DNA from 2 places in the Advenella sp. EE-W14 genome. Region 2 is predicted to be linked to the other one. Evidence: predicted binding sites of a transcription regulator. Region 2 holds the regulator's gene; the other holds the start of a gene.
The links. Region 2 encodes LexA, which represses DNA repair genes until DNA is damaged. Its sites were predicted from a motif close to ACTGTATNNNNATACAGT; they were not measured.

Region 1 (3,262 bases), on a different contig from region 2:
GCACCAGGTACTTATTCGATTCTAACATTCGCGTCATTAATGACCTGCTTGTATTTTAAAGCTTCTTTGGTCATAAAATCAGCAAAACCGGCTGCATCGGTGGGTTTTGCCTGCATGCCCTGCTGTTCAAGTATTGCCTGTACATCAGGGTGAGCTAAAGCAGTAGTAAACAACCGGTTTAACTGCTCAATTCTTTCATCACTGACACTGGATTTGGCCAGTAAACCCAACCATGTTTCCGAGGTAAAGTCCGGATAGCCCTGTTCGGCAAAGGTGGGAACATCAGGCATCCTGGGATGACGCTCCGTACCCGATACCGCCAATGCTTTCAGTTTACCCGCCTCAAGATGGGGCGCAATGGCACCCACATCCCCCAATGTGGAATGGACCTCTGAGCTTAATACCGCCAATGTTGCCGGTGCAGCTCCTTTATAGGGAACATGAAGCAGATCAAGACCAACCTGGTGGTTGAACAGTTCATAGCCCAGGTGACCTGAAGAGCCGGTTCCGAATGATGAATACGTGCCTTTATTATCTTCTTTTTTCGCCCACTCGATGAACTCTGTCAAATTGGATACGGGTACATCATTGGATACCACCAGCACATGCGGATTGGATGCCAGACGGGTAATCTGGCGAAAATCCTTATTGATATCATATGGCAGTTTCTGCATCAAACTGGGCGTAATCACAAAACTGGCCGCTATCAGCAAAACCGAATTATCATCATCGGCTTTATTCAATAGTGCCTGCGCACCAATAACCGTATTTCCGCCTGGTCGATTTTCAATAATCACATTTTGCGAGGTATCTTTTTCTATCACCTTGCCAATCGACCGGATAATTGAATCAGAAGGTCCCCCGGCAGCATAAGGAACCACTATATTCAAAGGCTTGCTTGTATCGGCCTGGGCCAGCCCGGCATATGAACCCAGCAGCAGACCAAGTCCCAATAACATTTTTTTCATAATATCTCCTGTAGAAAAAAAAGGCCGCACCAAGTGACAGCCTTTTCCTTATTGCTTTTAGTTATTGATTATTTTTTAGCCAATCTTGCCTGGCCTTGGATTTCAACCAGAATTTCTGGTTTTGCCAAGCCTTTCACTTCGATCAGAGCACATGCGGGGAAGTCGCCACTGAAAAATTCACGACGGGCTTTCCATACACCTTGATTCTCTTTGATATCGGTAACAAAAATGGTCATTGTCACGACGTCATCAATCGTGCCACCCGCAGCTTCACACAGATCTTTCATTTTTTGAAAAATAACTTTGGCCTGCTCGTAACCATCTTTACCAATAATGGTTTCGCCATCGTTAGCGCGGGAAGTAAAACCAGATAAATACAGAGTGTCTTCTACTTTCAGACAGTTTGACCACAGACCTGGAGCAGCTTCAGCAACATTGGGGCTTGTGATACGAACGCGATGTGATTGTGACATGTTTCTTCCTTTGATGATGATTTTATTTAATAACAGTGATATATCACTGTCATGAATAATAGGTGACCATTGATGCGATGTCAAGCACATATTCTTATTTAGTTATGTTTGTTGTTGTTTATATTCCTGGTTTTCATGCATCATGCCTGTAGGGCCCGATATCATGAAAAGGAATTAATCATGATCAGTACATGGAATACCGGTAGAGGACTTTTTTTTTCAGCTGAAAAATGATATAAATATACTGTATAAATAAACAGTATATTATGAGTACTTTTCAAAATTTCGTGCCAATCAGGCATAACTCATTGTTTATAAAGAAAATCAGCAGCAAAACACCTGCCGGCTTTCCTTCGCCCGCTCAAGACATGGCCGTTAACCGGATTGACCTTAACGATATTCTCATCCAACACCCCGAAGCCACTTATTTCATGCAGGTCAAGGGCAACAGCATGATCGGTGCGGGCATCGATGACGGTGACCGCTTGATTGTGGACCGTTCCATCACGCCCCGTCATAACCATATCGTGATTGCCGACATTGACGGCGAAGTCACGGTTAAACGGCTGTACAAAAAAAACGGCCTGCTAAAGCTTGAAGCAGAAAACGCCGCATACGCGGATATTGTTCCCCTGCCCGGCCAGCAATGGTCGGTGTGGGGCGTGGTTACTTACATCATCAAAGCGGCATCATGACGGCGTTTGCCTTAATCGATGGCAATTGCTTTTACTGTTCCTGCGAGCGGGTTTTTAATCCTTCGCTCAAGGGCAAACCACTTATCGTCCTGTCAAACAACGATGGTTGCGCCATTTCACGCACGGATGAAGCCAAGGCCATGGGCATTGCCATGGGCGCCCCCTGGTTTCAAATCAAACACCTCGAATCGCGCGGGCTGGTAGGGCTGTCGGCCAATTTCCCGCTTTATGGCGACATGAGCGAGCGCATGATGCGCATCATTGGCCGGTTCGCTCCTGTACAGGAAGTGTATTCCATTGATGAGTGTTTTCTGGATTTATCCGGCATGACCCAAGACCTGACCCAATATGGGCAACAAATAAGACACCAGGTATTCCGTGATAGCGGCATACCCACCTGCGTGGGCATTGGCCCCACCAAAACACTGGCAAAACTGGCTAACCATATGGCCAAGAAGCAAAAACAATGGAATGGGGTCTGCGACTTAACCGCCCTGACCCGCCAGGATCTTGCGCAGGCCATGCACAGCATTAAAGTGACTGAGGTTTGGGGAGTAGGCAAAAAAATCAGCCGGCAACTGAATGAGCTGGGTATTGTGACTGCCCTGGATCTGGCCAGGTTAAACCCGGAAACCGCACGCAGAAAATTCAGTATTCTGCTTGGAAAAACCATCCAGGAACTGCGCGGCACACCCAGAATCGCTTTTGAAACCGATATGGAACCCAAAAAGCAAATCATTTCATCACGCTCTTTCGGCTTTCCGGTAACCGGCATGTCACAGCTGGCAGAGGCCATTTCCGCCTTCACGACCATCGCCTGCAGAAAACTACGCCAGCAAGGTTCTATGGCGGGCGGCATCAGCGTGTTCATTCGCACCAGTCTGTTTCGCCCTGGCAGGCAGTACAGCGCCAGTCATTTGGTGTATTTGAACTCACCGTCTTCAGACACCATTGCCCATACAAAAGCGGCCTTATCGGCCTTGCAAAAAATATTCAGACCAGGATTCAATTATGCCAAGGCAGGCGTCATGCTGTTCGATATTGAAGATAGCCTGATCATTCAGCAAGCACTTTTTCCTGTTGAGCCTGAGCATGAAAAAAGGGAAAAGTTAATGAGCATGCTTGA
Region 2 (13,179 bases):
CTCGAACTCAAGGTTACGGGCATGCTCATGCATTTGCTTTTCCAGGCGCTTGATTTCACGGGCCAGGGATTTTTCATCACCAATGACATCCATGAATTCCAATTCATTATCAAGGTTGATCTGTGCGGCATTGGAAATCACGCCATCAATCATTTCCCTGACAGCCTTGCTGACGCCTTTGGGCGTAATACCATGCTCCTCGTTATACTTCATTTGCTTGGTACGACGCCTTTCGGTTTCACTAATGGCCTTGTGCATGGAATCGGTAATTCGATCTGCATATAAAATCGCCTTGCCATGCAGGTTACGCGCGGCCCGACCAATGGTTTGAATCAGACTTCGCTCGGAACGTAAAAAGCCTTCTTTGTCTGAATCCAGAATGGCAACCAAAGATACCTCAGGAATATCCAGTCCTTCCCGTAAAAGGTTAATGCCCACCAGCACATCAAAATGCCCCAGGCGCAAATCGCGAATAATCTCAACCCGCTCAACAGTATCAATATCAGAGTGCAGATAACGGACTTTAAGCCCGTTTTCAGTCAGGTAGTCGGTCAAGTCTTCGGCCATGCGTTTGGTTAAGGTGGTTACCAGAACCCGCTCACCCTGGGCAATACGTAACTTGGCCTCGCCCAGCAAATCATCAACCTGGGTGCTTGCCGGCCTGACTTCAACAACCGGATCGATCAGTCCGGTTGGACGAACCACCTGCTCTACGATGTTATCGGAATGCTCTTTTTCATAATCGGCGGGGGTGGCGGACACGAAGATACTTTGCCGCATGCGCTGCTCGAATTCTTCCATTTTAAGTGGACGGTTATCCAGCGCCGAAGGAAGTCTGAAGCCAAATTGCACCAGCGTTTCCTTACGCGAGCGGTCACCACGATACATGGCCCGCAACTGCCCCATCATGACATGACTTTCGTCAAAAAACATCAGGGCATCTTCGGGCAGATAATCTATCAAGGTGGGTGGCGGATCTCCAGGAGCCGCACCAGACAGGTGGCGAGAGTAGTTCTCGATGCCTTTGCAAAAGCCCAGTTCCTGCAGCATTTCTATATCAAACCGGGTGCGTTGTTCTATTCTTTGCGCTTCCACCAATTGATGGTTATCGATAAAAAACTGCACCCGCTCACGCAGCTCGGCCTTGATGGTTTCAATCGCACGCAATACCGTATCTCGTGGCGTCACGTAATGCGAACTGGGGTAAACTGTAAAACGCGGTACTTTTTGCCTGACCTTGCCCGTTAAAGGATCAAAAAGCTCAAGCGTTTCAATTTCATCATCAAAAAGCGTCAAGCGCACGGCCAGTTCGGCACTTTCCGCCGGGAAAATATCAATTACTTCGCCACGTACCCTGAAAGCGCCCCGGTCAAAATCAACGTCGTTGCGCTCATATTGCATGGCAACCAATCTGCCCAACAGTTCTTGTCGGGGAATCCGGTCTCCGGCGCGCAAAATAAGCACCATGGCATGATAATCGGCCGGATTACCAATACCATAAATACAGGAGACCGTCCCGACAATAATTGTATCCCGCCTTTCAAGCAGGCTTTTGGTAGCTGAAAGCCGCATCTGCTCGATATGTTCATTGATGGAAGAGTCTTTTTCTATGAACAGATCACGGGTGGGCACATAAGCTTCAGGCTGGTAATAGTCGTAGTAAGAAACAAAATATTCAACCGCATTATGCGGAAAAAATTCGCGCATTTCAGCGTATAATTGTGCGGCAAGAGTTTTATTGGGTGCCAGAACCAAGGCAGGCCGGCCAAGTTGCGCAATGGTATTGGCCATTGTGTAGGTTTTGCCTGATCCCGTCACGCCCAGCAAAGTCTGAAACATCAGGCCATCACGAATCCCTTCTGTCAAGGACTCAATGGCCTTGGGTTGGTCTCCGGCGGGCGGGTATGGCTGATACAGCTTGAAAGGACTGCCCGGATATTCTATGAAACCTGGTTCACTCATGCTAGACTTTTACTTTAATGATCTGATTGAAAACAAACTTGCAATCATACATTATCCTCTTTATTTAACAACTCCGGCAAATCCGCCGCATATCTGAAGATGACCACACTTTTTGAATCTGTCGAGCTGGCTCCTCGCGACCCTATTCTTGGCCTGAACGAACAATATAATGCTGACACCCGCTCTTCCAAAGTCAATTTGGGCGTTGGCGTATATTATGACGACGAAGGACGCATTCCCCTGTTGAAAGCAGTGCATAAAGCAGAAGTGGCCCGCATTGAAGCGGCTGCGGCACGTGGCTACCTGCCCATTGAAGGCATCAAGAATTACAATAAGGGTGCCCAGGAACTGCTACTGGGCAAAGACTCGCCCTTGGCCAAAGAAGGACGCACCTTAACGTTCCAGGCACTGGGCGGAACCGGTGCCCTTAAAATTGGCGCAGACTTCCTTAAACAAATCACGCCCGATTCAAAAGTATTCATCAGCAACCCCAGCTGGGAAAACCATCGCGCCCTGTTCGAGCGTGCGGGCTTCCCGGTAGAAACCTATGCCTACTATGATGCCGCCACTCACGGTCTTGATTTTGAAGGTATGCTGGCCTCTTTTAAAAACATGCCTGCAAAATCAATTGTTGTTTTGCATGCCTGCTGCCACAACCCGACCGGTGTTGATCCCACCCTTGAACAATGGAAACAAATTGTCCAGCTTATCCAGGAAAAAGATCTTATTCCTTTCCTAGATATTGCTTACCAAGGCTTTGGTGACGGCCTTGAAGAAGACGCAAAAGTGGTTCGTCTGTTTGCGGATTTGGGCATCTCCATGTTTATCAGCTCTTCATTCTCCAAATCATTCTCCCTTTACGGAGAACGGGTTGGCGCCTTAACCCTGATCACCAGCAGTGCCGATGAATCCACTCGTGTTTTAAGCCAGGTCAAACGTGTCATTCGCACCAACTACTCCAACCCGCCCACCCATGGTGGCACCATTGTCAGCAGCGTCCTGAATTCTCCCGAGTTGTTTGCCCTGTGGGAAGAAGAACTGTCAGGGATGCGTAACCGTATTCGTGACATGCGCCAACAACTGGTGGCCAAGCTGAAAGAGCACGGCGTGACACAAAACTTTGATTTTGTCCTGTCTCAGCGCGGTATGTTTTCTTACTCTGGCCTGACCTCAGACCAGGTAGATCGCTTGCGCACTGAACACGGTGTATATGCCGTATCAAGCGGCCGTATCTGTGTTGCCGCACTTAACAGCCGCAATATTGATTACGTTGCCAAGGCGATTGCACAGGTACTGTAAACAAGCGCTTGCAATTTAGCTGTAAATGAAGCAAAATCGGGCTGTATGAATATACAGTCCGATTTTATGGCATATACAGCATGACAATTAAACTAACCGCAAGACAGCAACAGGTCCTGGATTTAATCCAGCAAAATATCCTAAAAACCGGTTTCCCACCCACGCGTGCTGAAATCGCCAAAACACTCGGCTTCAAATCTCCCAATGCCGCTGAAGACCATCTGAAGGCCCTGGCCAAAAAAGGTGCCATTATCCTGACTGCAGGTGCATCCCGTGGCATTCGCCTGGCAACAACCAATCCCGACTCAAATATCAACAAGGAAGAATCCTTTCTGGAAAAGGTCTCCCAAATACTGCTGCCGGTAATAGGTCATGTGGCAGCCGGTAATCCTATTCTGGCGGCAGAGCATATTGATCGTGAAATCAACGTAGACCCTGCCCTCTTTACGCAACAACCCGATTTCCTGCTTAAGGTCAAAGGCCAAAGCATGAAAGATATCGGCATTCTTGATGGCGACTTGCTGGCAGTAAAAAAATATCCGGAAGCGCGCAACGGTCAGGTCATCGTGGCTCGAATCGAAAACGAAGTCACCGTCAAGCGCTTCATCAAAAAAACCTCGCATATCGAACTTTTACCTGAAAACCCCGATTTCGCACCTATTATTGTGCGGCCAAACCAGGAATTCACGATTGAAGGCATAGCCGTAGGCCTTATCAGAACCCACAACCTGAACTAATGGCGTATTAAAAAAACATATCGACATGGTTCTTCAAGCTTCAAGAACCATGTCGGTTTAAATTTCAAAAAAAGCCAGCTTGAAAAGTATAATAATCAAATCAGCTTGACCAGTTGCTTGCCAAAGTTATGTCCTTGCAGCAATCCTATAAACGCATCGGGCGCACTTTCAAGCCCGACGCTTACCGATTCCCTGAAAATAAGCACGCCATTGGCAACCGCTTCGGCCAGTTCAGCCAGTGCCTGAGGCCAAATATCCATATGATCCGAGATAATAAAACCGGTAATGCTGGCGCGGGCAACCAAAATGGCCCTTGGATTACTAATTGGAATGGCGCGACCGTCATAACCGGCAATCAGGCCACAAATGGCAACCCTGGCAAACGCGTTAAGATTATCAAGCACGGCATCCATAATATAGCCGCCCACGTTTTCATAATAAGCATCCACGCCATTGGGAGCCAGCTGCCTGAGCTCATGTGACAGGGTTTCAGCATCAGGATAGGCCTTGTAATCGATACAATCATCAAACCCCAGGGTTTCAACCACGTACTCACATTTTTCCGGACCACCGGCAATACCAATTACGCGACACCCTTTTTGCTTGGCCAGTTGCCCGACCACGCTACCCACCGCACCCGAAGCGGCACTGACCACCAGCGTTTCACCGGACTGTGGTTTGATGATTTTATTCAGGCCATACCAAGCGGTAATCCCTGGCATGCCCGCTGCACCCAAATAAACACTCATGGGAATACGTGAAACATCTATTTTTCGTACATGATTACTATCCATGGTGGGCGCGGTACGATAATACAATTGCCAGCCACCCGTACAAATAACCGTATCCCCCACCTTGAAATCAGCGTGTTTAGACTCAACCACCTCACCCACTGTTCCGCCCTGCATGACTGTATTCAGCTCTTGCCCGGCAGCATAGTTTTTGGCTTTGCTCATTCTGCCGCGCATGTAGGGATCAAGGGACAGATAGTGATTACGCACCAGGATTTCCCCTTCATCAATTTGGGAAATAATCTCATCATGCAGCTTAAAGCACTCAGAGGTCACCACCACATTGGGATAGTGGTCAAACAGATACTGCCTGTTCATATAGGGAAACCCGGACATAGTTACTTCCTTTTTAATTGATTAAAAATATTCCAGAACTGAAAAAAATGGCTTGTTTTGCAGCATGATACCTGTATTCCCCTTATACCTGAAATGCCCATAAAATTCAAAACACCATATCCTGATTATCAATAACCGAATATGGTGCTTTATTTCAAGGTTTATAAACGTTGCCAGCCATTTAAGCCATAGTGACTCGGACTCTGTCGGTGTGACCAGGCAACCTTTTCATCCTTCTTCCCTGCGCCAGCCAAACCAGCAAAATGATAATGAGCGCAGGTACAAAGAACCACAGTTCAGAAGGACGAGCCGGGTTTGGAACTTTAAGCTCCAGTACATCCCACCCTGCATCCCAGCCTGACTTCTGGGCATTGCTGCCAAAACGGACACTGGCCAACTGAACCTGGTCTCCCAATACCATGAAATTAAGTCCGGCACCGTTCAGACGTTTTCTGCCTGCCAGTTCTTTATTGGAGAGGTCATCGTCTTCAGCCAGGGCTGGCAAATTGACCGCCACGGTTTTGACAATTTCATCTCCTTCAATACTGAAACCCTGCAGAACGGCGACAAACCGGGTGGATTCAGGCAGATCTGCCGCTACCGTGTAGAGTTCCGACACGGGACGAGACACATACTCATCTGCCAGTTTATTCATGAACCAATCCGGCCTGAACAACAGGAAAGTCGCCAGCAAAAGCAGTATGACCTCCAGCCAATTACATTTAATCCTGAACCAGAACATGGTTGCCGCTGCAAAAGTAAGCGAAGCCAGCGTGGCACCAAAAACCACCAGAATGAGCTCCCACGCACTTCCGATACCAATTAACAAAATCAGGGGATTAAAGATAAAGATAAACGGCAAAATGACGGTACGCATGGCATAGGTAACGCCCATAATCCCGGTTTTAAGGGGATCTTCACCGGAAATTGCCGCTGCGGCAAATGTGGCCAGGCCTACCGGCGGTGTAATATCGGCCATAATGCCAAAATAAAACACAAACATATGCACGGCAATTAAGGGGATGATAATGCCATTTTGCGCACCCAGTTCAACCACAACCGGAGCCATCAGGGTTGCCATCAGGATATAGTTGGCCGTGGTTGGCATGCCCAATCCCAAGATCAAACAGACAGCAGCGGTAAAAAACAGCATGATCAGCACGTTGCCCATAGAAACCAACTCGACAAACGCAGTCATGCGCAGCCCCAGTCCAGTCAAGGTAATGGCCCCTACAATCAAGCCGGCGGTACCGCAGGCGATTGCAATGCCAATCATATTGCGAGCCCCTTCCTCAAGACCGGTCAGAGTTTCGGAAACCCCCTGTTTGGCAGCGGAAGACACGTTTTTCTTGCGAAACCAGGCAATAATCGGATGCTGCGTGAGCATCTGGAAGATCATTGAAATACAGGCATAGAAGGCAGACAGGCCTGCGGAAAGCTGCTCTACACTAAGGCACCATACCAAAATACCGATAGGAATCAGGAAATACAGGCCTGCACGCACTGTTGGCCATGCTTCTGGTCTGACCGGATTGGCAATATCAATTTCCGTTGGTAAATCGGGATGTGAAGCGGTAATGCGCAAAAGCAAAACATACAGCACCAACAACAGGGTCAGCAAGATCCAGATAGCGGCCGCACCGGCTATTTGCTGCACACCCACACCTATCCAGTAAACCAGACCCATGACGATAAGGGTACCCGAAATACCAAACCCCCAACCGGTCAGTTTTTGTGTAACGGTTTTGGGCTTGCCCCCACTCATCATGGGCTCAATCCCTAATTTCAGGGCTTCAAGGTGAACGATATAAAACAGGGCCACGTAGGAAATACTGGCGGGTAAAAGCGCATGCTTGATGACATCGGTGTAAGGAATACCGACATATTCAATCATCAGAAAAGCGGCTGCCCCCATGACCGGTGGCATGATTTGACCGTTCACGGAGGAAGCGGTTTCAATCGCCCCAGCACGTATGCCGCCATAACCCGACTTTTTCATGAGCGGGATGGTGAAAATACCCCCCGTTACCACGTTGGCCACTGATGAGGCCGACACGATACCGTTAACTGCGGATGAAACCACGGCCACTTTTGCCGGACCGCCCCGTAAATGTCCGAGCAAGGCAAAAGATACCTGCATCATGTAGTTGCCGGCACCACAGCGGTCAAGCAAGGATCCCAGCAACACGAAAATAAAAATGTAAGAAACCGATACCCCCAACGCGACACCAAAAACCCCTTCTGTGGTCAACCACATATGGGATACCATTCGTTCTATCGATGCCCCTCTGTGAGCCAGAACATCAGGCAAGTGCGGGCCCAGGAACACATACAGCAAAAAGACGGCACCAAGAATCGTCATGGGTGCGCCCAAGGCACGGCGAGTCACTTCCAGCAACAGAAGCAGGCCAATACTGGCAGAGACCACGTCTAGCGTTGTTGGCAAACCCGGACGGGTTGCCAGCTGGTTATAGAATAAATACAGATAGGCGCCACAAAAACCGGCCATAATAGCAAAGGCCCAATCATACCAAGGCATGTAATTGGCGGCTTTTTTATTGAACGGATAAGCCAGATACCCCAGGAACATGGCAATACCCAAGTGAATTGACCGTGCTTCGGTATCGTTAAAAATGGCAAAATTAAACGTGAATGGCAGCGGTGACGAGTACCATAACTGAAAAAATGACCAGATAAGCGCGCCAACAGCCAATACGCCACCCGCAACACCACCCACATGTCGCCCACCTCTGTCAACATCGGCGACCATTTGTTCGAGTGCTGCATTTTTTGTTGCGTCTATATCAGTACTCATAATTTTCCTTCATCTATATACAACAAAAGGTCACTGTTGGAACGCTCTAAAGATAAATTCCAGACCAGTGACCTTAAAAAACACTATTTATTATTACTTGATCAGGCCTTTTTCTTTGTAATATTTTTCAGCGCCAGGATGCAAGGGGGCAGACAGACCGTTTTTGACCATCTCTTCTTTATTAAGATGTGCCAGTGCCGGATGCAGCTTCTTGAAATCCTCGAAGTTGTCAAAGACGGCCTTGACTACGTTATACACGGCATCATCAGGCACATCGGAAGACGTTACAAAAGTAGCCAATACACCATAGGTTTCGGTGGGATCCGGGTTGTTTTGATAAAGACCACCGGGTATTGAAACCTTGGCATAGTAAGGATTGTCTTCGACCAGTTTATCAACCTCGGGGCCTGTAATAGGAACCAGTTGCGCACCACACGTTGTGGTTGGATCCTGGATATTGGCAGAAGGGTGACCTACGCCATAAAAGAAACCGTCAATCTTTCCGTCACACAATGCTGAACCATGCTCATCGGGGCGCAGCTCGGAGGCAAGGGAGAAGAATGACATGTCCAGGCCTTTTGCCTTCAGCAATTGTTCCATGGATGCACGTGTACCCGAACCCGGGTTACCAACGTTAAAACGTTTACCCTTCAGGTCATCAAATGACTTGATATTGGCTTCTTTGCGGGCAAGAATGGTAAACGGCTCTGGATGAATGGAAAATACGGAACGCAGTTTTTCGAAAGGCTCCTTGAATTGACCCTCTCCTTTGTAGGCATTGTAACCAACATCAGATTGCACAACGCCCAGATCCAATTCGCCCGCTTTAATCGTATTGGCGTTAAAGACGGACCCGCCGGTTGACTCTACTGAGCAACGCAGGCCATGATCGGCACGATCTTTATTGACCAGTCGGCAAATGGCACCACCAGCGGCATAGTACACTCCTGTGACACCCCCAGTACCGATACTGACAAATTTTTGTTGGGCAATTGCTGCACCGGGAGCGGCAATAACTGAAAACAGCGTCAGCGCGCTCGCTGACAGGGCAAAACGTTTACTTAGTGATTTTTTCAATAGTTTATTCATGAATTATCCCCGCTATGTGTTGAGTACAATGGCTAAATACTAACCATTTTCCCGATAGTACACGAATATCCCGGCTTACACATTCAGGGAAACACTAATAAATCACTATCTGTCTTGCAAAAAACGATAATTCAAGCCAAATATAAACCATTCGCCTGCTTTCTTCCTGAAAGGCGAGGTTAACCATGTTCCTGATTCAACTCACACTATTCAGGCAAGGAAAAACAGTTTAATATCCGAAGTTATCATCATTGATACTGTTCAAATTATAAATTACCTGAACAGGCCGCATATTGGGCACTGTAACGTGAAGCCCTGTCCTTGACTTTTTGTGCCGTATTCAGCAGCCATTTTTTACTTTGGTGCGTACCGTTACGGTAACCTGTCCAGCCCTCATGATAATTCAGGTATTGGGCATAGGCATCCCACTTCGAAACACCGTTTACCTTTTGTGCCTTACTCATATACCAGCCCATAAAATCCAGGGCATCCGAAAAATCATCGCGGTCGGGGCTCCAGCGATTGGTTTCTTTACGATAATCGCTCCATACTTCATCTTTGGCCTGGGCATAACCATACGCAGAGCTTACCCTACCCCAGGGAATGATACCAAGCAGATAATCTTTGGGCGGCTTGGCATCATGACGGAAAGTGGACTCCTGATACATCATGGCCATGGGAACATGAACCGGCACACCCCACTTCTCTTTGGCGTCAAGTGCGGCTTCATGCCATGACGGTTTTTCCCGGAAAATCTCGCAGATGTTCTCAGGATTGGCGGGAGGCGTGGTACTGCAGGCCGATAGCAGCAATAAAAACGATGCGCAAATACCAATTTTAGAAATACCGTTTTTTGTTAAACCCCTGATGGTATCCATACTGTCCTGTAATACAAGTAATACATAAGAATAATAATTATTGTAAAGCAATGGATGCATGCTGACCATCCACATCACCTTATGGAAAAATAAGCAAAATCAACTATACTGACGTTTTTACCGGGCTTTGGAAAATGCCTTCTTTCTTGTCTACCTATCAACCCGTTATTGTACGGACACATGATGTCGCCGAATCAAAATAAAAACAGTACCCAGTATCACTTTTTTCTTCTTTTGCTAATTGGTGTTTCCATTGGCTTTATATGGTTGCTCTTGCCCTATTACGGTGCCATTTTCTGGGCGGTCATTTTCGCTGTTCTGTTCAGGCCCCTTAATTTATGGCTTCTAAAAAAAATACCCAAGTCGCCCAATACTGCAGCCCTGATAACGTTGGTAAGTGCATTGCTATTGGTCATCATTCCGCTCATTACCATCACCACCTCCCTAATAAAAGAAATTTCATTGCTCTATCAAAGAGTCCAATCCGGTGAGCTTAATTTAGGTTTGTATTTTGAGCAAATCATCCAAAACCTCCCCCCTTTCTTTAAGGATATTCTTGACCGTTATGAAATTCACAGTCTTTTCGGTCTGCGGGAAAAACTGACTGAAGCGGCAGCACAAGCCAGCAAATTCCTGGCAAATCAAGCCCTTACTATTGGTCAGGACACTTTCCAGTTCCTGATTACCTTTGGAATCATGCTGTATTTGCTATTTTTCCTGCTCAGGGATGGTGGCTATCTGGTGAATAAAATCAAATCGATGATTCCGCTTGAGTATGAACAAAAGCAGCATTTGTTAAATAAATTTGCCACCGTTGTCAAGGCAACCGTCAAGGGCAATATTCTGGTCGCAGCTACCCAAGGCGCATTGGGCGGGTTCATTTTCAGTGTATTGGGCATCCAGGGTTCTTTATTGTGGGGAACCATCATGGGTTTCCTGTCTTTGTTACCTGCTATCGGTGCTGCCATCATCTGGTTGCCGGTATCCATTTATTTTCTCGTCACCGGTGAAACCTGGCATGGCGTGGTACTGATATCTTTCGGTGTACTGGTGATTGGTCTTACCGATAACGTACTTCGACCCTTACTGGTCGGTAAAGATACAAAACTGCCTGATTACGTCATTCTGATTTCCACAATCGGTGGCCTGACCGTTTTTGGTCCCAATGGTTTCGTGATTGGTCCTTTATTGGCCGCACTGTTTATTTCATGCTGGGATCTGTTTCCTGCCTCTCTTGATTTGACTGCTGACCCTGATGAAGAACAGGACAAGAGCATTGAAACATAAAAATTAAAAAAGGGCGTTGTTAAAATTCCTTTGACAACACCCTTTGACTTTAACAACCATTATTTATGGGATGAACCTCGATAAACCCGAACCAGATTTTTGTCTTGGACTGTAACACAAATAATGCCAACAGCGCTTGCCTGACGGCTATTCTTGAGTGGCTTTTTCCACTTTATCACCTGCTTGCCAAATTCGATATTTCACTTCCACATCAGACGGTGTATAAACCACAATTGGCAAACGGCTATTGTAATCAAGCAAAAAGTCATTGCCACCAAGCTGAACAAACTGCTCGGTCAAATCCTGATCAGGACAAGCCATCAAGGTTGCCATGGGGCCATTTAATGCCTCAATGCTGTAATAAGGATACCCCCACCCCTCAAGAGTGTGCTCTTTAAGTTCCCCACCAAAAAACTGCCGATTGCAGTCAACCTTTAAAGTCTTGCCCACCATCAATTGCACTTTCAGATTTTCCTCTTCGGGCACGGATGGAAGATCAATGACTTGCCGCACCTGGCCTGGCTTGGCTGCCGGATAAGGCACTTTGGGATCAATGCTGGCAGCGTTTACATTAAACGCAATCATACCCATACAAAAAAACAAATTAAACCGTTTAAGCTTATTCATACTCAAAGCTCACCCATTATTGGATTATTAAATTACAAAATAAATGACAATCAGAAAAATACAATCGCCGGGGTTATCTGCGGGTTTATCTGTTTAACCCTTATTGACAAAGCAATAGCTTCAACCTATTCTAGCTTAAAAGCGTAACAGACAATAATTCACATTTACTGGAGTAGACATGAAACGAAACAATTTTTTGCGCACTCTTTTTACCGCTGCTGTCATGTTCAGCAGCGCTGCCTATGCACAGGTTAGTGTCATGCTACCCGCCAACCCGGGTGGTGGCTGGGATGCTACCGGCCGCCAGGCATTTAGTGCCATGAACAAGGCGGGCATTTATACCGGCCCCGTTAACTTTACCAATAAAGGGGGTGCTGGCGGTACCATCGGTCTGGCGGAATTCCAAAACACCCAGGATGGCAAAGCCAATGCATTGGCTGTTTTTGGTGCTATTACGGTAGGATCCATCACACTAAACAAATCCCCCATAGACCTAAGCAAATTCAAGCCAGTGGCTCGTTTAACGGCTGAATATCTGGTTATTGCCGTCCGTCCCGACTCTCCCTACAAGAATCTGGATGATTTTGTCAAAGCACTCAAAGAAAACCCAGGCGGAACGCCCGTCGGTGGTGGCTCAGCCGGTGGTGTTGACCATATCGCCCTGGCCCTCTTGGCACAAGCTGGTAACGTACCTGTCAAAGATCTGAATTACATTCCACAGGCCGGTGGTGCCGATACCGTTACCGGCATTGTCAACGGAACCCTCAAGGCAGGTATTTCCGGCATTTCAGAATTCCAGCAGTTTGCCAAATCAAATCGGGTGAAAATCCTCGGTATTACCTCGGCAGAACGCATGGAAGGCCTGGACGTCCCCACTTTCAAGGAAGCCGGTTTCGATGTTGAAATTGCCAACTGGCGTGGTATTTTGGGTGCCCCGGAAATGCCAGAGGACAATTACAAACTTTGGGTGGATCGCTTCACTCAACTGAATGACAGCGCAGAATGGAAGCAGGTTCTGCAAACTCAAGGCTGGGATCAGTTTTTCCTTGCTGGCGCTGAATTTGGTGATTTTATAAAAAGCGAAAGCGAGCGTATTAACACCATTCTGAAGGATGCAGGTCTTGTCCAATAAAGCTGTTCCATCCGCTAATACAACACCCCAACCACCTGCAAAGCCCTGGTGGCTGGGGCTGGTGGTTGTATTCATGGGTGCGGTTTGCCTGTATTCGGCCGACGAGCTTGCCAATACTGCCAGATACTCTGCCATTGGCCCAGGCCTGTTTGTGACCGGAACCGGTATCGGGCTGATCGTACTTGGCGTGCTTTTACTTATACAAATAGCACGTGGTGAGAAATTC

Region 1: a site for LexA is predicted at 1,685-1,702, ahead of HCX92_RS07185 (LexA family transcriptional regulator). Genes of this name have one in related genera too.

Annotation. Positions count from the first base shown of each region.
Region 1 is NZ_JAAVNG010000008.1:340,241-343,502, reverse strand. It holds gene HCX92_RS07195 (tripartite tricarboxylate transporter substrate binding protein) at 12-968, opposite strand; gene HCX92_RS07190 (RidA family protein) at 1,037-1,441, opposite strand; gene HCX92_RS07185 (LexA family transcriptional regulator) at 1,708-2,136, shown strand; gene HCX92_RS07180 (Y-family DNA polymerase) at 2,133-3,262, shown strand, end outside.
Region 2 is NZ_JAAVNG010000009.1:230,726-243,904, forward strand. It holds gene uvrB (excinuclease ABC subunit UvrB) at 1-1,962, opposite strand, end outside; gene HCX92_RS08390 (amino acid aminotransferase) at 2,062-3,261, shown strand; gene lexA (transcriptional repressor LexA) at 3,342-3,998, shown strand; gene HCX92_RS08400 (NADP-dependent oxidoreductase) at 4,094-5,125, opposite strand; gene HCX92_RS08405 (TRAP transporter fused permease subunit) at 5,307-7,940, opposite strand; gene HCX92_RS08410 (TAXI family TRAP transporter solute-binding subunit) at 8,034-9,029, opposite strand; gene HCX92_RS08415 (hypothetical protein) at 9,296-9,907, opposite strand; gene HCX92_RS08420 (AI-2E family transporter) at 10,091-11,194, shown strand; gene eco (serine protease inhibitor ecotin) at 11,342-11,779, opposite strand; gene HCX92_RS08430 (tripartite tricarboxylate transporter substrate binding protein) at 12,000-12,953, shown strand; gene HCX92_RS08435 (tripartite tricarboxylate transporter TctB family protein) at 12,934-13,179, shown strand, end outside.